DNA from 2 places in the Bacillus sp. PK5-006 genome. Region 1 is predicted to be linked to the other one. Evidence: riboswitches for the same ligand, from Rfam matches in the RefSeq annotation. Region 1 holds a riboswitch; the other holds the start of a gene.

Evidence for each region. Region 1 has a riboswitch for glycine ahead of gcvT (glycine cleavage system aminomethyltransferase GcvT). Riboswitches for the same ligand answer to the same signal wherever they lie in the genome.
Region 2: it holds a riboswitch for glycine, as region 1 does, so the genes downstream of both, M1D84_RS00495 (amino acid permease) here and gcvT (glycine cleavage system aminomethyltransferase GcvT) in region 1, are expected to answer to the same signal.

The regions. Positions count from the first base shown of each region.
Region 1 covers NZ_CP096414.1:1,462,204-1,472,351, forward strand. The annotation lists gene comGE (competence type IV pilus minor pilin ComGE) at 1-133, shown strand, start outside; gene comGF (competence type IV pilus minor pilin ComGF) at 120-572, shown strand; gene M1D84_RS07570 (competence type IV pilus minor pilin ComGG) at 569-952, shown strand; gene M1D84_RS07575 (YqzE family protein) at 1,019-1,213, shown strand; gene M1D84_RS07580 (DUF3889 domain-containing protein) at 1,248-1,526, opposite strand; gene tapA (amyloid fiber anchoring/assembly protein TapA) at 1,826-2,353, shown strand; gene sipW (signal peptidase I SipW) at 2,406-2,978, shown strand; gene tasA (biofilm matrix protein TasA) at 3,033-3,833, shown strand; gene sinR (transcriptional regulator SinR) at 3,901-4,236, opposite strand; gene M1D84_RS07605 (anti-repressor SinI family protein) at 4,270-4,434, opposite strand; gene M1D84_RS07610 (YqhG family protein) at 4,616-5,413, opposite strand; gene M1D84_RS07615 (DEAD/DEAH box helicase) at 5,428-7,098, opposite strand; glycine riboswitch at 7,352-7,458, shown strand; glycine riboswitch at 7,462-7,556, shown strand; gene gcvT (glycine cleavage system aminomethyltransferase GcvT) at 7,660-8,757, shown strand; gene gcvPA (aminomethyl-transferring glycine dehydrogenase subunit GcvPA) at 8,774-10,120, shown strand; gene gcvPB (aminomethyl-transferring glycine dehydrogenase subunit GcvPB) at 10,113-10,148, shown strand, end outside.
Region 2 covers NZ_CP096414.1:95,773-105,920, reverse strand. The annotation lists gene M1D84_RS00525 (hypothetical protein) at 1-867, opposite strand, end outside; gene M1D84_RS00520 (PadR family transcriptional regulator) at 1,048-1,599, shown strand; gene M1D84_RS00515 (DUF4188 domain-containing protein) at 1,604-2,086, shown strand; gene M1D84_RS00510 (NUDIX hydrolase) at 2,098-2,721, opposite strand; gene M1D84_RS00505 (helix-turn-helix transcriptional regulator) at 2,892-3,098, shown strand; gene M1D84_RS00500 (DUF3169 family protein) at 3,095-3,775, shown strand; gene M1D84_RS00495 (amino acid permease) at 3,823-5,169, opposite strand; glycine riboswitch at 5,334-5,413, opposite strand; gene M1D84_RS00490 (LacI family DNA-binding transcriptional regulator) at 5,678-6,697, shown strand; gene M1D84_RS00485 (MFS transporter) at 7,143-8,324, shown strand; gene M1D84_RS00480 (shikimate dehydrogenase) at 8,343-9,245, shown strand; gene M1D84_RS00475 (MFS transporter) at 9,376-10,148, opposite strand, start outside.

The DNA.
Region 1 (10,148 bases):
TGGGACAACATCTTCCATCAAAAAGAAGAGAGGCGAGATCACGTATGTTTTCAATTGGCGTAAACAGAAGGGATGTGTTTCATACAAAGTACAAAAAAAAGAGACCATATGCTTTCAGCATGTGGAGCGATGACAAAGCTTTTACCCTTTTACAAGCTTTGTGGCAGTTGCAGCTCTTTCTATTTCTTTCTTTTGGCTGTGGACTGATCTTTTCAGCAGCGGAGAAAGCTCATCCATTTGAAGACATCAACGGATTTTCCCAAATGGAGTGGAAACAGACTGTTCTGCAATTAGATGAGGAATTAAGTCGTGCCGATGCTGTGAAATCAGTGAAAGATGGAAAAGCGTTAGAGTATATTTCTGATCAAGGGCGAGTGGTAACAATTGAGCCATATCAAGAGATGCTTCGAAAACGAACGGATCAAGCTGGGCATCTTCCTTTATTGCATAAGGTGAAACAATTTCACGTGAGAACGAGTCAGCATAGAGCGATTCTAAAAGTCACAGATGGATCTGGTAAAGTGTATGAAGCCGTTTTTTTCACATATAAAGGAGTGGTTCGTAAATCGTGAAAAGAGAGGAAGGGTTTATCTATCCGCATGTACTTGCGGCGATTTTATTTTTTCTCTTGATCCTAGGGGCGATAACGATGGGGTTTCAAAAAGAACTGAAAAGTGCAGAGCTGACGGTTTCCTTTTATAAAAAACAGCAGCTTTTTAGGGTGGGTGTGAGTGAAGCTGCCAGCACAGTAGAACGTATTTGTGCGAAACAGAAAACCCATATTGATACTAAAGAAGGCCGTGTGACACTGAAGCGGATGAAATGCGATCTTAAGAAAAAACTTGTCCTTGTTTTGGTGAAGGTGAAAACAAAAGATGGTTTATCCGATGAGCGTGAACTGATGCTGGATTGGAAGACCGGTGAAATCATGAGATGGGCAAATCCTGATTAGTTATTAGCCAGTGTATAAAATCATCCTCTTCCTGGAAAGACTTGAAGGAAGAAGAGGTGAATGTGCTTGAAAACAAATGACTATGTAAAATATATGACGCAGGAAATCATTAAATATATGAATACACCACGTGACGAACGGAAGGAACACAAACAAGAAAAAATAGAAACGAAACCGCCGTTTTCACAGCGTTTATTTGGGGTTCTGCCGTTTGGCTTATCCATGATGCTTAAAAAACGCCAGCGCCATCGACGAAAGTAAAAAGCCGCCCAGCAGGCGGTTTTTCTATGCCACTTTAGCTGTATTCCTCCACAACAATCACTTTATTCACCTTATTTGAGTAAGGATTATAGGAAATGGTGACGAATACCCCAAATTCCTTTGTATGGTCTTTTAACGTAATATGATACTGTTTCACAGATTCCTTATCGCGGTGGCGGTCCCATACTTTTTGTTTAAATAATACTTGCGTTAGCGGGTATCTTTTTTTTGCTTCTTTGACTGCCCGCGTTTCCCATTGATCTGCGGCGGCAGTCAAACCTCTCGCATCAACGGGTTTGACCTCTAGAATCATAAAACTCAGCAGTAAACTGAGCATGATTATGATTTTTCCATATTTCACTTAACATCACCTCACCTCTTCATATCCTGACCAAATCCTACATTTTTATGTAAGTTTTAAGAAGTACAAATGTCACACAAAAAAATATTGAATATGGTGAAAAAATGAGAAAATGGGAGAATTTTCTCGTAATGGTTCTTGTTTAAGAACAAAATGGACTAATTTGACGTTTTGGGTTTTATAGGTATTTCCTTATACTGTATATAATCGTTCTTTTTAAAGAACAGTTGTTCAAGGAGTTGAAGGAATGAATGAAACAGTCGCTCTTTGTACTCTTTTGTGCCATTTGTTTGATTTTGACGTCTTCCCTCATGACACCAACGAATGCTTCTTTTAACGATGTTGAGCACAAAAACTTTGTCATGAAAACATGTGAAAATTTTGAACAGACAGATCAGCATTGTCAGCCTAAAAAATGGGATGAAAGTCAATTGGAGCTTATCGATCAAACGATGATCGAAGGAACAGTCTGCGCACCTCAAAAGCTGAGCATGACACTAAAAAATAGTGGACAGCCTATTGCGTACTCTGAATGGAAGTGGGAATTACATAAAATAGGAAATGGTCAGAAGCCATTACAAGATGGTCATATTCTTGAAAAGGGCTCCATAAAGTCCCTGTTGTCGCAAGAAACAGCGACTGTCACGACAGATAAAGCAAAAACAAATGGAAGCTATGCATTTAAAATCTATTATCCTAAAGGGTTTGGCGCATCTGATCAGGCGTACTTTTGGTCTAAACCGATGGTGCTCTCAAAGTGTCAAGAAAAGGCGTCCTAAATGGAGCTGTCTTTTAAAGTGAAAAAATGATAGGCGAAGGGGAGAAGGGGTTATGAAAAAATGGATGAAAATGTCTGGGAGTATTCTTTATGTGATGGTGTTCACGGTGATGATAGCCTCTATTATTGTCGTGTTGTCATCAAGAACAACAGGAGGAGAACCTCAGATTTTCGGTTATCAATTGAAGCAAGTATTATCAGGTTCGATGGAACCAGAATTTTCAGCTGGGTCACTGATTGTTGTAAAACAGGTCGCCTCACCTGAGACGCTCAAAAAAGGAGATATTATTACGTTTCAAACAAAGCAGGATCAGTCCTTTGTGACCCACCGAATTGTTGGGGTGAAGGGAAAGGGTGCAAATAAAGCGTTTGAGACGAAGGGTGACAATAATATGTATCAGGACGGTACGCTGGTAAAAGCGGATCAGGTAACTGCGCAGTATATGGGAGTGAACATTCCTTATGCAGGAAAGCTTCTTTCGTATGCAGGGACATCAGCTGGAACTGCTTTGCTCCTTATTATACCAGGTGTCATGCTGCTCGTTTATTCAACCATTCATTTTGTGGGCGCAGCAAAACATCGTAGACACACGGCTGATGTACATATCTCAGAGGAACAAGCTTAAATCGTTTGTAACCTAATCAGGTTTCAATAAAACAATATATTAGGGGGTTTATTCATGGCAATGAAGAAATCAATTCGTTTAGGTGTATTATCAGGGGCTTTAGGTCTTGCATTAATTGGCGGGGGAACATGGGCGGCGTTTAATGATATTGAAAAGGCAAACGCGGTCTACTCGACAGGAGAGCTGGATTTATCTGCTAAAGAGAACTCCGGCGCCATCAACCTTTCGAACTTAAAACCTGGTGATCGGATCAAGAAAGAATTTCATTTTGATAATAAGGGATCACTAGCGATAAACCAAGTGCTGATGAGTCTTGATTACAGCCAGTTTACAGATGGATCTTCCGCGAAGAATGGCGGTAAAAATACAGCTGAAGAATTTCTCAGCCAGTTTCAGGTGAGTGTTCTTACGGTTGGAGCCGAAGGTGGAAATGGTTATCCGAAAAATATTATTTTAGACCATGCAAACCTGCTTGACTTGCATCAATTAACGTCAAAACAGGATCAGACCGCATTTGAAAAGCTTCGTCATGCCGTCGATGAGAAGTTTTTACATGAAAGTGGGAAAATTAATGTAGCAACTGTTGATGGAACAGTGGCTCCAGAGTATGACGGCATTCCAAAGAATCCGTTTGATTACGATAAAATGGAAATGATCATTGAATTTATCAATGACCAGACGAAGGATAAAGCTGGTCACTATATCCAAAATAAATACCAAGGCGATGCGATTCAAATTGATCTTTCCTTCGAAGCGACTCAGTGGAATGGTTTAACGATCAATCCAAAAAAGCATACGGATGAAAAAGGCTACGTGAAAGAAAACGAAAAAGCACACAGCGAAGATAAAAAATAAAGCCAGTCTTTAGGCTGATATCAAGGTCTGCATAGCAATTGGAGGAGTATGCGCTAAAACGTGCGCTTTACTCCTCTTCTTGCTTTTTTCTCCAGATTTGATAATCTAAAAATTCACGAAATTGCTTTTTCGAAACCCCTGATGTCATTGCATCTCGAACTAGTTTTTCCCATTCACTATCTAATTGACCATCGTATTCGGTTTCATCTTTTTCGTTTAAAAGTGTATGAACCGAGACGTCCAGAACAGCGGAGACTTTTTCAAGAAATTGAATGGAGGGGTTTGTTTGCAAGTTTCTTTCTATTGAGCTTAAATAAGACTTCGCTACCCCAGCCTTTTCGGCCAGTTCTGATAGTGAGTAGCCTTTTTCATTGCGGTATTGTTTAATACGCTGGCCAATCAATGTCATCACCTTCCTTTCGATATTATAGCACATTCAGAAAGGTTTGATAGAATGACTTCTTACCAGAGGGGGAGACTCAGAGGACTTTTCATTTGATTTGAGGAAATGACGGACTTCTTCAACTGTTAGTCCTGCCTTGCGAGCTTCGCGTAATAATTGAACCCATTCACTGTCTAATTTGTTCGTTTTCTTTTCCATACAAATACCCTCCTAAAATACTGAATCATGTATTTCAGGCACTTAACGCATGAAATGGAAAGACATAGGTGGTAAGACCTCATAGTTTGCTTGCGTCATGTTTCCGCCCAATACAAACAGACAAACTTAGCTTTAGACTGATCGAAAATTGTATGTCACATAAAAGGGAGGGGACCATGAGTCAACCTCCTCTTTTTTGCTGTAAGTAAAAAAGTCCGCCATTTTCAATCGTAAGACTGATTTTTGGTTCGTATAAAGTTTTGAGTGCTTGTCTTTCTATTTCATATTCTACAGATGTGTCTGAAGTCCCTTCATAAAATTGGTTTAAAAGTTCGAAGTCTTCCTTCCATTTTTGAACGGCGCGCACTGCCCAGTCGTCCGGCTCCTCATGGGCATAATGCTCCATAAGGCTGTAGAGCCGTTTGATTCCGCTCTCTGGCTTAATCATTGTGCTCATCGTAAAGCAATAATCGGGAATTTGAGACGACAGCTCACGAGCTTCCAGCTTCTCTTGAAATTGTTCAATGACTTCTCCGCGAATGAGATGAAGGCCTAATGATAAAAGCTTATCCTTCTTCCGGTCTGCAAGGTAAGAAATTTTTACATTGAGACCAAGCCATGGCTCAAGGGCGATCTGGTTGTTCGTGAGCGGGCTGACTCGTTCATAAAGCCGGATAAAACGGCCCTGCTCTTTGACCGCTTCAAATATTTGAAATAACCGAGGGGAGCCGAAATGGATAAATTCACCACTGATCGTATCACCCGCTTTTTTTTGATCTGTGATGAAAGTCAATTGCCGCGGTTCAGGTACACCGCCAGTTTTTTCAAGCCAGTGCCAATAAAAAGGACGGTTCATAATCAATTTATCCATTTCAATTGTCAGCTGTACGGTCATATGTCCTGCACTTTCTTCTAATATGCTGCATTGATTCGCCTTGAAAAAACGGAGAAGAAAGGTGTGAATGTCATGCTGCTCCATTGATCAACTCTCCTTTATGAGCCTTGCTGTCTTTTTTCTAAAAGTGGTGTTTGTGCTTCAGTTAAATAAGAAGCAAACTGGGTTAATTTCTTTTTCATGTCTCCGCCTGGTTCATGCTGGAAGAGGATTTGATGCAATTCTGTTTCGACATCTTTAATATCAATTCTTGTTAAAATATCATCTAAATCGCCTATGACGTTTTCAAACAGCTGAATTTTTTCATATAGAAGCTTTAAAATATGCTCTTCAACTGTTCCGCTCGTTGCCATATTGTAAATGTGGACATCTCGCTCTTGGCCAAGGCGGTGGATACGTCCAATTCTCTGTTCTAAACGCATCGGGTTCCACGGGAGGTCGTAGTTAATGATTTGGTTACAAAACTGAAGGTTGATCCCTTCGCCGCCAGCTTCTGTCGCAATTAACACTTGCGCCCGTTCTCTGAATAAATCTTTCATCCAATCTTTTTTGCCCCGCTTAAAGCCGCCCCGAAATGGCACGGAGCTGATGCCATTTTGCTGTAGAAACCATTGTAAATAAATTTGTGTGGCGCGGTATTCGGTGAAAATAATGACCTTCTCATTTAATTGCTGAATGAGTTTGACCACTTCAAGCGCCTTTGAGTTTTGCTTCACTTGATTGATTTTCTCCATGATTTGCGTTATAGCAGAAGATCCGAGAATATGCTTTTCTTCTTCCTGCATTTTTTTAATCGTCATATAAACTGCTTCACGGCTTGAACAGCATTCTCGTTCCAAGGTCATAATGGAAAACATATGCTTTGTATAAGACGGATTCTCTTTCAGCTTGCAGATTTCATCATACAATGCTTGTTCTGTCGGAGAGAAATCAATGGAAATCGTTTTGACATGCCGTTTTGTCCACTCGATGCCTGTGTCTTGTCTTCGGTTTCGAATCATCACTTTATTGACGAGCTGTTTTAATCGGTCATGGTCTTCAAGCTGCAAGTCCTTTTTGGCAAAGATATCTTTAAATTGATGTTCATTTCCTAGGTGGCCTGGCTTCAGAAGGGAAACAAGATTAAATATTTCTCCGATCCGGTTTTGAATAGGTGTGGCTGTCAGCAGCAGGCAGAACTTCTTATTCAGGTTTCTCACAAATTCATAGTTTTTCGTTTTATTGTTTTTCAGTTTGTGTGCTTCATCGATAATGACCATATCGTAGGCAATCGATAAAATCGTGTCTCGATGCGGCTGTCTTTTGGCTGTGTCAATAGAGGAAACGACAACGTCACACTGTTCCCACACATAGCTCTTTTTTTGTTCAACAGCATCAATATAAAATTTCGTCCGCAGCTCCTGTACCCACTGAGACACAAGGGAGGCGGGGACGAGAATGAGAATCTTTTTGGCAAGTCCACGAATCATGTATTCTTTGATAATGAGTCCTGCTTCTACGGTTTTTCCAAGTCCCACTTCATCTGCTAGAATGGCTTTCCCATTCATTTCTTCTACGACTCTTCTGGCTACTTCGAGCTGGTGCTTTAAAGGTGTGAATGCAGGCAGGTGCGCGGGAGCTTGCAGTCCCTCGAATGAATCAATGGCTGTGACTTTTTGAACCTGCGTCGCTAAACGATACATATCCCAGTTTGCCCAAGGGCCGTCTGCTGAAAGCCGCTGCTGAAATTCATTTGCCCATTCCTGATCAAAAATCGTTTGAATATTCAATGTGGTCGCCTGCCTTTCTTTCTAGTAGGATCTGATAAAATTGTTCTGTTTTTAAACGCTTCATTTTTTTGGAGGTCTCTAAAAGACTAGATATATGAATAAAAGCGAACGATATCGAAGGGTTATTTTAAAAATGTTAATGATTTTTCTGTTGCTCTTCATCCATTTCTAATGGTAGGATGTTGATAAGTGATCTAGAAAATAAGTCACCCATTTTGATAGTATGTCCAATAAATGTGAAAAATATGAGCGGATGATGGTATGGGGAGAGACTTGGCGGTTATTTTGCACTGGCAGGCGCCGAAGGAGCAAGCTGAATGATTCAGTGAATCTCTCAGGCAAAAGTACTCTTACCGGACGCAACTCTGGAGAGTGTTTGCTTAAGGGTTTTAGCAAACCACCAAAGGGGAAAACGCACAATGATATTGTGCTGTAAACTTTCAGGTGCAAGGACAGAGACTTCTTTTTGATAAAAGGGAGCGCTCTGTCCTTTTTTGCTGTGATTTTTTTCTGAAAATTCAGCTTGCATTTGCACTGTGAGAAAAAAGGGGGAAACGATTGATGTTGAAACGAACACCGCTTTTTCATGCGTATGAAACGTTTGGCGCAAAAACCATTGACTTCGGGGGCTGGGAATTGCCTGTCCAATTTTCTTCCATTAAAGAAGAACATGAAGCTGTTCGAACAAAAGCAGGGCTTTTTGATGTGTCTCACATGGGTGAGGTGGACGTCAAAGGTCAAGATGCCCTTCCATTTTTACAAAGGTTATTAACCAATGATGTGTCTAAGCTGACAGACGGTAAGGCACTATATACAGCCATGTGTTATGAAGATGGCGGAACGGTAGATGACCTGCTCGTCTACCAAAAAGAAAAGAATCACTATTTGCTTGTCATCAATGCATCAAATATCGATAAAGACGTGGATTGGCTTTTGAAGCACCAAGAGAAGGATGATGTATTGATCAAAAATATGTCTGATCAAATCGCCTTGCTAGCGCTTCAAGGACCTCTTGCAGCTGACATCATCAAAGAGGTGGCGGGTGAAGAGGTGACATCGCTTAAGCCATTTACGTTTTTATCAAAAGCTGAGGTCGCAAATAAAGAAGTGCTCGTTTCCAGAACAGGCTACACAGGGGAAGATGGCTTTGAAATCTACTGCCAGTCAGAAGATGCGGTCCACCTTTGGTCAGCTTTATTAGAAGCGGGGCAGCCGAAAGGACTCATTCCATGCGGACTCGGTGCACGTGACACCTTAAGATTTGAAGCAAGACTTCCGCTTTATGGCCAGGAGCTGACAAAGGATATCTCTCCATTAGAAGGCGGAATTGGTTTTGCTGTCAAAACGGATAAAGAAGCTGATTTTATCGGAAAAGCAGCACTTAAAAAACAAAAAGAAGAGGGACTGAAGCGAAAGCTTGTCGGCATTGAAATGATTGATAAAGGGATTCCGCGTACAGATTATCCAGTCTTTTCAGGAGAAAAGCAGGTTGGGATTGTCACAACGGGCACTCAATCCCCAACATTAAAGAAAAATGTCGGGCTTGCTTTGATCGAAACCTCAGAGGCGGAGCTTGGATCAGAGGTGGAAGTACAAGTTCGCAAAAAACGTCTAAAAGCCAAAATCGTCGCAACACCATTTTATAAAAGAGCCAAATAACGAGGGGGAATAGAGGATGAAGCACAGGTATTTGCCGCAAACAGAGCAAGATCAAAAAGAAATGCTGGATGTCATCGGCGTTCAGTCGATTGATGAGCTTTTTTCAGATATCCCAGAGAAAGTTAGATTCAAAGGAGCATACAACATCAAAGAAGCCGCATCTGAAACAGCGCTTGTCAGGGAATTATCCCGACTAGCTGCAAAGAATAAGGATACAGTTTCCTATGCATCGTTTCTTGGTGCAGGTGTATATGATCATTACCAGCCTGTCATTGTCGATCATGTGATCTCACGCTCTGAATTTTATACAGCGTATACACCTTATCAGCCGGAGATTTCGCAAGGTGAATTGCAAGCGATCTTTGAATTTCAAACAATGATTGCTGAGCTGACTGGTATGGATCTTGCCAACTCCTCGATGTATGATGGCGGGACGGCACTGGCTGAAGCGGCAATGCTCGCTGCGGGACACACAAAGAAGAAAAAAGTGGTTGTTTCTGAAACGGTTCACCCTGAATCAAGAGCGGTGCTGAAAACATACGCCAAAGGACAAAACATTGAAGTTGTTGAAGTGCCTGCGAAAAAAGGGCAGACAGATCTAGCTGCATTGGAAAAAGCGGTCTGCGATGATACAGCAGCAGTTCTCGTGCAATATCCAAACTTTTTTGGTGTAGTCGAGCCGTTAAAAGACATTGAACCCATTGCACATAAAGGAAAAAGCCTATTCATTGTCTCTAGCAATCCCCTCGCACTCGGACTATTGACGCCGCCTGGAAAACTCGGGGCAGATATTGTCGTTGGTGATGCGCAGCCGTTCGGCATCCCGGCTGCATTTGGCGGACCTCACTGCGGATATTTTGCTGTGACGAAAAAGTTGATGAGAAAAGTGCCAGGTCGTTTAGTCGGGCAGACAGAAGATGAAAATGGTGTTCGTGGATTTGTTCTGACCCTTCAAGCGCGTGAGCAGCACATTCGAAGAGATAAAGCGACGTCAAATATTTGCTCAAACCAAGCATTAAATGCATTAGCTGCTTCTGTTGCCATGACGGCACTAGGGAAAACAGGCATAAAAGATATCGCCTATCAAAACGTGCAAAAAGCCCATTATGCCAAGACGCAGGCAGAAAAATATGGACTGCAGGCGGATGTAGAAGGGGCTCATTTTAATGAATTTGTGATCAAGTTACAGGAGCCTGTGAAAGAAGCCAATAAACGATTGCTTGAAAAAGGAATCATCGGCGGCTACGACTTGGGGCTAGACTACCCAGAGCTTCAGCAGCACATGCTTGTAGCCGTGACAGAGCTAAGAACAAAAGAAGAAATTGATACGTTTATCAAGGAATTGGGGGATCGCCATGAATAAACAAGATCAGCCGCTTATTTTTGAATTA
Region 2 (10,148 bases), 1.4 Mb from region 1:
TTTGAATGCTTCCGTTTGTTCTTGATATTCCTCTTTCGTGACAGCTTTAAATTCTATTGTACCGCCTGCCATTTTAAAAGGAAATTTAATTGATGTTGCATCTCGATCAGTTTCCCCTAAAATAAACCCCTTTTCAATTGCAGGATAAGTACTCAAATCAAACATTATCCCATCTGAAACACCACCGGCTGTATGTTTCGTTTCTTTATATGGTTCACCACCATCTCCTGGGACCGTTCTCATCAAAAAAGAACCTGCCCATTCAGACTGCATATACATCCGTTTTACTTTTAGAAATAGCTGGTATGAACCATCCTCCGCTGTATACAGATAACCATAAGCGCCTGTTACTTTCTTAATAAAGTTTCTTACATAATCATGGAATCTATTCTCAGAGTCCTCCATCAATTCATCATATCGGTCATGAATGTCCTTTTGAACAGCACGTAGTTTTGTTTGATCAACTGCTTTATAGGTGATGCTTTGCTTTTCACCTTGTTTTTTCACAGAAAGATCTTTTTCATCAAGGTGAACTTTATATGTGATCGTCTCTTTCTCTTGCTTCACTTGAAATTCGTAACCGTTTTCAACAGTTTTACCAGTTAATTTATATTTGTTGATAAATAGGTTAGGATCAAAATGTCTTTTTGGGTTTTCCTCCAAAATGGTTTCATTCAGATAACCAGTGACTTTCCCTTTTCTCTCTGTTAACTTGAACCAGTTCACTTGATCCTTTGTCTTATATACAAAGGCGTAATAGTTGTTCAATACACTATTTTTTGCATTTGCTTGGTATGCTATCCAGCTGACAGCAACGATGACTAGTACCGCTAAAATTGCTACGATCCAGATTTTTGATCTATTCATACATACCTCCTCTGATCATTGATCTGACGGATTTTTATTTTTTCTATCAATATATTGTGATGCATCTCCTAGCGATCTCTTCACCTCCTTCATTGGATTTTTTCTAAAACCTCTTGTATCACCAATGGATATCGCATATTATATATCTAAATGATATATCTTTTAGATAGGTGTGCTGATATGAAAAAATACAATGATACGACGTATGCGATTTTAGGTATTTTAACGACTGATTGTAAGTCAGGGTACGAAGTGAAGCAATTAATTGATAAAAGCCTGCATCATTTTTGGAAAATCAGTTATGGACAAATTTATCCAGCTTTAAAGTTAATAGTCGAGGAAGGCCTTGCGGAAGTTTCACCTGCTGCTACTTCTGGCCGCTCAGACAAGCGGGAATATCATTTGACTGAAAAAGGACTGAATACGTTAAGAGAGTGGCTGGCGCAGCCGCTCGATCAATTACCAACAGAGCGTAATGAGGTGTTATTAAAGTTATTCTTCGGTCAATATCTTTCGTTTGAGAAAAAATTGGTGCTTTTACAGGATTATGAGCGGCAGCTCCGTATTCGTTATGAAACTTATGTGTCAATTGAACAAAACATTCAAGAGCTTTATCCAGATGAAGCGGATGCGAAGTATTGGCTGTTTACTTTAGATTATGGGAAAAGAGTGGCTCAAGCAGGAATTGATTGGTGCGTGGATACATTCCATTCGATGAAGAAGGAAGGGTAAATGAATGAAAAAAGACATACGTGCTGGCAGATTTACAACGGACAATTCTGATTCGATTGTTGTGTTCATTATCGGAATGAGAATCAACAAACGCTGGGCCATTCATCAATGGCTGCCCGTGTTCATGGCAATGCCTGGCATGATCAAGGAACTGTATACCCATCAAGAAGAGCTTGGGTTTCTTGGAACAGAGAATTACTTCGGATTACGCACGACAGCGATGATTCAATATTGGAAGTCAATCGATGACCTCCTTGCCTATGCCAAGATGGAGAAGCATTTGGCTGCTTGGAAAGAATTTAACCAAAGAGCACGAAATAATGACGCGGTCGGAATTTATCATGAAACGTACCAAATACAAGCCGGGTCGTATGAATCCATCTACGTGAACATGCCTTCCTACGGACTGGGCCAAGCGAAATCCCCTATTTCAATAAGTAAAGGACAACAAACAGCGAAGGAACGTCTGAATACAACAAATTCCTAGAGAGCGATTCTCTAGGAATTTCTTTTTGCAACGGTCACAAAATGCTTTAATATGCGGGCTGTTAATCCCCATATGGTGTAGTTTTCGTAATCATAAAACCATTCCTCAATCGAACGGCTTCCCCAGCTGTATTTTTCACCATTCATGATTTTTTCATAAGGGAAGTCCTCGCCTGGTGTTGGCTGAACGGATACATGATGTAAGTATGGCTCATATTGGCTGAGCCATGATAGAGGCACGGTAAAAGTCTCCTCTACTTCTTCTTGATTAAAGGAGTGTTTCACTTTTTGCTTATCAATGATACCAACATATGGGTATACCACGAAGGATGGAGAAGCGATATAAGGACTAAGCTGTCCAAGGATCTCGACCGATTCTGGCGGAATGCCAAGCTCTTCATGTGTTTCTCGCAGTGCAGCTTCCTGTGCAGTTTCGCTGCCGTCAAGCTTGCCCCCAGGAAAGCTAATATCCCCCGGCTGTTTTCTCATGGTGAGCGATCGTACCTCAAATAATATATGCCATTCTCCATTTACTTGCACCAAAGGGATAAGGACTGCTGCTTTGAACGCTGTCTCTTCTCCAATGAACAACGGCTGTGATTGATGTAAGTCATTTTTTAATTGATCAATGAACACGGACATCACCTGTTTTCTGTTTCTCTTTCCTTTAGCGTATCATGGTTCTCCTTTTGAATAAAGATGATCCTTCTGACAATTATTTTTATCATTTTGACAACTTTACTTGTCAAAATGAATATAATGCTTTACAATCAAGGAAAGATTTCAAGCAAAATTGAGGTGACAGAATGAAAAATCGGTTAAAAGAGCTTCGTGCGCGTGATGGTTTAAACCAAACTGAGCTGGCAAAGCGTGCAAAGGTCTCTCGTCAGACCATCAGCTTAATGGAACGAGATGAGTTAATGCCGTCTCTCTTGCTCGCGGTTAAGCTTTCACGAATTTTTCAGGAACCCATTGAACGTATTTTTCTATTCGAGGAGGATGAACTCTCATGAAAACTGTATACAAAATGCTCTTAGGTGCTCTCCTTGGCTTTCTCGGCGCTTACTGTCTGCTGGCAGCTGAATTTGAGATGACACTTCTTGATGTTGCATTTGAAGCGACTCTTGTCATCAGTGGATTGACGATTTTATTGATTATTTATTGTTTTTCAGGGATTTCACGTATGAAAAAAAGGGTATCTCTTTCGGTTTCTGGAGATGAGGAGGATGAACTGGAAGCAAAACAATATCGGACCTTTACTGATTTGACTTTAGCCAATACTGTAAGTACCATTTTTTCCATTGTTGCCATCGGTATCGCGATCGTCACCGAGCAGCCACTCTGGCTGATTCTCGTCAATGCTGCTTTATTTATCGTCACCGTTATCAGTTCATATATATCGATATCTGTTCTAAAGCTTGTCTACCCTAATCGGAACCTGCCAAGTCTATCTGACAAAGACTACAGTAAAAAGCTGCTCGCCATTTCGGACGAAGGCGAAAAGCATGTGATGCTTGGCGGACTGTTTCATACGTATCAAATGATGAATATCCTATTGACCAGCGCCATGTTTATTTTGATTGTGTATTCCCTTGGAGCCAATCACTCTCAGCTGTTCTCAATCATGGTCATTGGGGTTGTTTTGATCATTTTGAATGCAAATTATGTGCTAAAGATTAGAAATCGTTAAATGAACAAAAGCACAGCCTCATGCAAAGGCTGTGCTTTTTCCGTTCATTATGACGCGCAACGTTTCTTTCGTGCATAGATCAATAGTAAGAAACAAAACCAGACCGGCGTTAATAAGAGCGCGGGGCGTGTTGCATCTGCAAACAGCATGATCACTAGAATCGCAGCGAAGAGAACCAAAACACATATATTCACAAAAGGGGTGAACGGTGCTTTAAAGGTAGATGCTGCATGCAGTTCAGGCTTTGTTTTTTTATATTTCAAATGACAAATTAAAATAATACTCCATACCCAAATGAAACAAATGGCACTGATCGTTGTCACAATACCAAAGGCTTGTTCGGGAATCAGCTTGCTTAAAAGAGCTCCAACCGATACCACAATCGTCGAAACAAACAGGGCATTACTTGGGACAGCATTCTTGTTCAAACGTCCAAAGGAAGCTGGCCCCTGCTTTTGATGACTGAGATTATACAGAATGCGGCTCGTCGAGAACATGCCGCTATTACAAGCTGATGCCGCAGATGTCAGGACGACAAAGTTGATGAGCCCTGCTGCTACTGGTATCCCAATGAGTCCAAAGGTTTTCACAAAAGGACTTTCTGATGCACTGAGCTCAGTCCATGGGTTGATACATAATAAAACAAAGATCGCACCCACATAGAAAAATAGGATTCTTAATGGAATCTTATTAATCGCAGAAGGGATGTTTTTTTGCGGATTGGCTGTTTCTGCTGCGGACACACCGACCAGTTCAACTCCCACATACGCAAAAATCACCATCTGGAATGACAATAAGAAACCTGTGACACCATTCGGGAATAACCCGCCATGAGACCATAAATTCGTTACTGTCACCGGTCCAGCATCTGTTTGAAAACCAATGATTAAAAGAACCATTCCAACCCCGATCAATAATAGAATCGTAATTACTTTAATGAGTGCAAACCAAAATTCCATTTCTCCGAAAAGCTTTACCGTTAACAAATTCAACCCTAGTAAAATCAACAAACAAATGATGGCAGGAATCCACTGCGGGATGTCAAACCAATACTGTACGTACACCCCGACCGCAATGACATCCGCCATCGCTGTCATAATCCAGCAAAACCAATACGTCCACCCTGTTACAAAGGATGCCCACGGGCCGAGATAGTCCTCCGCAATATCGGTTAATGACTGATAGCCCGCCTTCGATAAAAGCAATTCTCCGAGTGCCCTCATGACAAAAAAGATAGCCATCCCGACAATTAAATAAGCAAAAATGATTGAAGGACCTGCCAATTGAATAGCTTTTCCAGATCCTAAAAACAACCCTGTTCCAATGGTTCCGCCAATGGCAATCAATTGCACATGACGGTTTGATAAATCTCGTTTTAATTCTTGTTGTGCCAATGCTAACACCCTCCTACGACACGATCTTATACTGAAATAATGAACCCTTTAAAAAAGTCCATAAAAAAAGAGATTGGATGCGCTCCAATCTCACGGTCATAAAAGAATAGCAAAATAGAGAAAAGTCATACACGGCATCATCCATGCACCACAAATACAATATTTCGTACTCTTCTGTCCTTTTGCCTGAGATTGTGAACCCTTCGGCGCCGCACACACATGCGGTCTCTCCAGAAGCTGCTCCTGCTATAGTGTGACCCACAGCATTCATAGCCTTCGTTATTTAATTAAAATGTTGCTATTTCTGAATAATTTCATATTTTACGCCTCATTCAGAAAGCTGTCAATGGTAATCTTTTATGATTTACGGCGGTACGCATATGTCTTCACTTCATCAATCCCCCCTGATTCATGTATAATAAATCAAAAGATGTTCGGCTCGTTTGATGGAGAAATTCCTCTTGATCATGAACAAAGTTAAGCAATCCATGGAAGTTGGTGAAGATAAATGAAAAAAATGAACAAACAGCGTGTTACATTACAGGAAGTCGCCAAGCATGCCGGTGTCTCGACTTCAACGGCATCACTCGTTGTTCGAAATAATCCTAGAATCTCTGAAGCCACTCGAAACAAAGTACTGCAATCCATGGAGGACTTAGGATACGTATACGACCGCGTTGCTGCTAACATGCGGTCAAAAAGCTCAAATATCGTTGGTGTGATTGTGACGGATATTTCTAACACCTTTATTTCGGAGTTTTTAATTGGCGTACAGACCACACTTGAATCACTGGGCTATACTGTTTTACTTGGTACAACCTTTGACAGTGTTGATAAACAGGAGCGGCTCATTTCCACTATGGTAGAGCATCGTGTAGGCGGGATTATTTTAAACCCAGCTTCGAAAAGTTCTGCTCGAACGGTCAAACAATTAAATCAAATTCGCACCCCAAAAGTACTGGCAAATCGTGAATTATCAGACGTGCAATGTGATTATGTCGGTGTTGATTATGAACAAGGTACTTGGATGGCAGTTCATCATCTTCTTCAAAAGGGACATCGCCGAATCGCTTTTTTAGGCGGCATTAAGACCTCTTCGACTTGGATTGAGCGGATGAAAGGTTTCAAAAGAGCTCATGACGAAGAAAATGTGACGATTGATGAATCGCTTATTATTGATATAGTACCTACTCGCGAAGGCGGGAAAGAAGCACTCGCCCAAGTGATGGATCAGCCTGAGCCCCCTACTGCTATTTTTTGTTTCAGTGACTTAGTCGCATTTGGGGTCATTCAAGCACTGTCAGCACGGGGCATTCAGCCTGGTGAAGATATCGATGTCGTTGGATTCGATAATGTTCCTGAAGCGGAAATGTACCATCCGCCGCTCACCACTGTTTCCTCCTTCCCCCGATCCATCGGGGTAAAAGCAGCGAACCTTTTATATCATAAAATGAACGAACAGGATGAAGAGCTGCAGCGATTGATTTTAAAGCCCCAACTTCATATTAGAGAAACCTCTCCATCATGATGAAAAAGAGAATTGTGTGCAGCAATTCTCTTTTTTTATTGATCAAGTCAACTATTTCTTTGTTTCATTTTTCTTTTTTTAAATCACAAAGTCATAAACTTGACACATTTAAAATGCAGGAGTATATTTATCTCGTTGCTTCTTTTAGTATATCGTTATACCTATTTCGTCATATTATTATTTCTATCAAAAAACAGTTAAAAGTGATTTTTTATGATTCTGATCAAATCATGAAGTTTCACTTCCTAACCAAGGCTGTTATTATTTTTTGCATTTTAGTAGAACGATATACTTGATTGAAGAACAGATGAATATTCATTATTTTTTCATCAATCACATAAGGGGTGTTGTGATGGGCTTCATATTATTCATTTTGAAGGAAACAATAACAAAGGGTATACAAAGAATTTGACCTTAAAGGGGTTTCAAATATAGGAGTGGGAACATGAAAAATCCTTATATAAAATCGTCACTTGGCATGTATTTAAATTACTTCATGCTTGGCATGATCAACATTATTGTAGCTTCCAACATGGACAGCTTATCTGAACGCTACCATGTAGATATTCCGAAAATCAGCTTGCTTGTATCTGCGATCGGAATTGGTAAACTCATTGCGCTCTTTTTCTCAGGCCGGTTAGCCGACAGCTGGGGACGTAAGCCTGTCATTATTACAGGAAATTTTCTTTACTTATTATTCTTAATCGGTATTCCAACGACCACAAGTTATACACTGGCATTTATCTTTGCGATTTCAGCAGGTATTGCCAACTCACTGCTTGATTCAGGAACCTATCCTGCTTTGTCAGAGTCATTTCCTAAAAAAGCAAGTTCGGCTTCTGTTTTAGTAAAAGCATCTGTATCCATTGGGGCGACTGTTCTTCCATTTATCTTGGCATTCCTAGTGGCACATGACATCTTCTGGGGCTGGGCGTTCTTTGGACTAGGGCTTCTTTATTTACTCGTAGGGATTTACTTAATCTTTATGCCATTCCCGAACCATAAGCAAGTTTCTTCACAAGACGCTCTTCCCGTACAGGATCAGCTGAAGAAAGAACCAAAAATGCTTGGCGAAGGCTTAGCTGTTGTACTGATGGGATTCACATCGACTGCATTGTTTGTCGTATGGCAGACATGGCTTCCGCAGCTGGGGTTGAAATTAATCGGACTTGGCACAGAACAAGCCACACAGCTTCTTTCTTATTTTAGTATTGGTGCACTGGTATCTGTTCTATTGCTTTCGATCGTCTTAGATAAATTCATTTCACCGATTATGGTGGCGATCATTTATCCAATTGGGGCGTTCCTTGCAATGCTTTCACTTTTCCAAATCGAAACGTACAGCATTGTCATTGTCAGCACCTTCTTCTTAGGACTATTTACAGCGGGAATCTTCCAGCTGGCGATGAGTATTATGATGAAATTGTTCCCGACAAACAAAGCAACAGCTTCATCCTACGTCAACATTGCGGCAAGCTCAGCGTTTATTCTCGTGCCGCTCATTACAAGTGGATTGGTCAGCTCGTACGATATTAAAATGACGTTATTTTTCGATATGATCATTGCGGTTATTAGCGTATTACTAGCGGTCTTTGTTCTTGGACGCATGAAAAAATTATTTAGATAATTAAAGGAGATGTCAATCATGACAAACATACATGAACGAAATATTGATGGAAAAACAAAATTAGTCGGCCTTCTTGCTACACCAATCGGACACAGCCTTTCACCACGTATGCATAACCTTGGCTATACACTAACAGGTATCAACTATGCTTACCTCGCATTTGAAGTAGGGAATGATGAACTAGAAGCAGCCGTAAACGGTATGAAAGCAATGGGTGCAGCTGGATTTAACGTCTCTATGCCGAACAAAATGAAAGTACTAGATTACTTAGACGAACTAGATGATTCTGCAAGATATACACGTGCAAGTAACACTGTAGTAAACAAAGATGGTAAGCTCATCGGCTACAACACAGATGGTCTTGGATATGTGAGAAACTTAATTGAACATGGCGTTGAATTAGCCGGCAAAAAAGTCACACTTGTTGGCTCTGGCGGCGCTGCGACTCCGATTGCGATTCAGCTTGCACAGTCAGGCATCCGTGAAATTAGCATTTTTGCTCGTAATGATCAATACTTTGTTCAAGCAGAAGAAAATGTAAATTACATCAATAACGAAATGAAATCTTTCGGTGTCAAAGCAAACATTTTCCCACTTGAAGACAAAGACGCATTCCGCCGTGAAGTAGCAGAAAGTGCGATCCTGGCAAACGGGACAAGCCTTGGCATGAAACCACTAGATCAGCTCAGCATTATCGATGATACACTTGATGTACTTCGTGAAGATTTGATCGTGACAGATGTTGTGTACAACCCGCAAAAAACAAAGCTTCTTGCACAAGCACAGGAAGCTGGCGCCAAAACCATTAACGGTCTTGGAATGATGCTGTGGCAAGGTGCACTTGCTTACAAACTCTTTACTGGTGAAGATATGCCAGTTGATCAAGTAAAACAAATTCTTTTTGAAAATGACCGTTTCTAAAATAAAAAAGACAAAGGGCTAAAATGATGATCATTTTAGCCCTTTGTTTTCTTTTCAGCGAAGTCTAGCAGCCCTGAATGCGAGGATTTGCCTACACGCTGAGACGACTTCCTGCGGAGGTCGTCTTTTTTTAATCATGTGCCATGACTTGGCGGTATCGATACAGGATATACAGTGCGCCGATAATGGCCGCAACAGCCACCACTGCATCGAAAATAAAGATTTGTAAAATGGACGCGTGACTCTGAATTAAACCTGTTACGACCGGGATGACGATAGCCGACACGCCGCCCGCTGTAGAGATAATCCCAGTCATCGTCCCTTTGTTTTTCCAGAAGAATTCAGCCATCACAGTTAACGTCAGCTGAAAAACTCCTGCCGTTGAAAATCCCAATACAAAAGCATTGACGGTTCCTATAACTGGTGATTTCACGACCAAGAGCACACAAATGGAAACAAGTGTAATGATTGGATAGATCAGCAGTACATTGACCGGCCGGACAAAACGGCGCAGCAGAAACGCGAGCATCACGACAGACAGCAGCCCGCCCATGCTATAGTAACTGAGCAGTTTCACAGCACTGCCCGATGTCATCCCCAAGATGGCCTCACCGTACGTAGGAAGCCAAATTTGCGGCAGCGCATACAGTCCATTTGACGTAAAGCTGATCACAATGAGCGCGATCCCTTCTCTCCAAAATGTAGGCTCTGTCGAGAAGCGCGGAAGTCCGTCATGCTCCGTTACCTGGACTTGCTCCACCTTGCGATGATTCGGAAATGGCAAGGTCCACAGCATCAAGACATTCACAAGATAGATCAGAGCAGGAACAAAAAATGCCATTCCATAAAACAAATCATGCTCTGCTAAAAAGAAAATCGCCAGTGGCAAAATAGTTGCCCCAA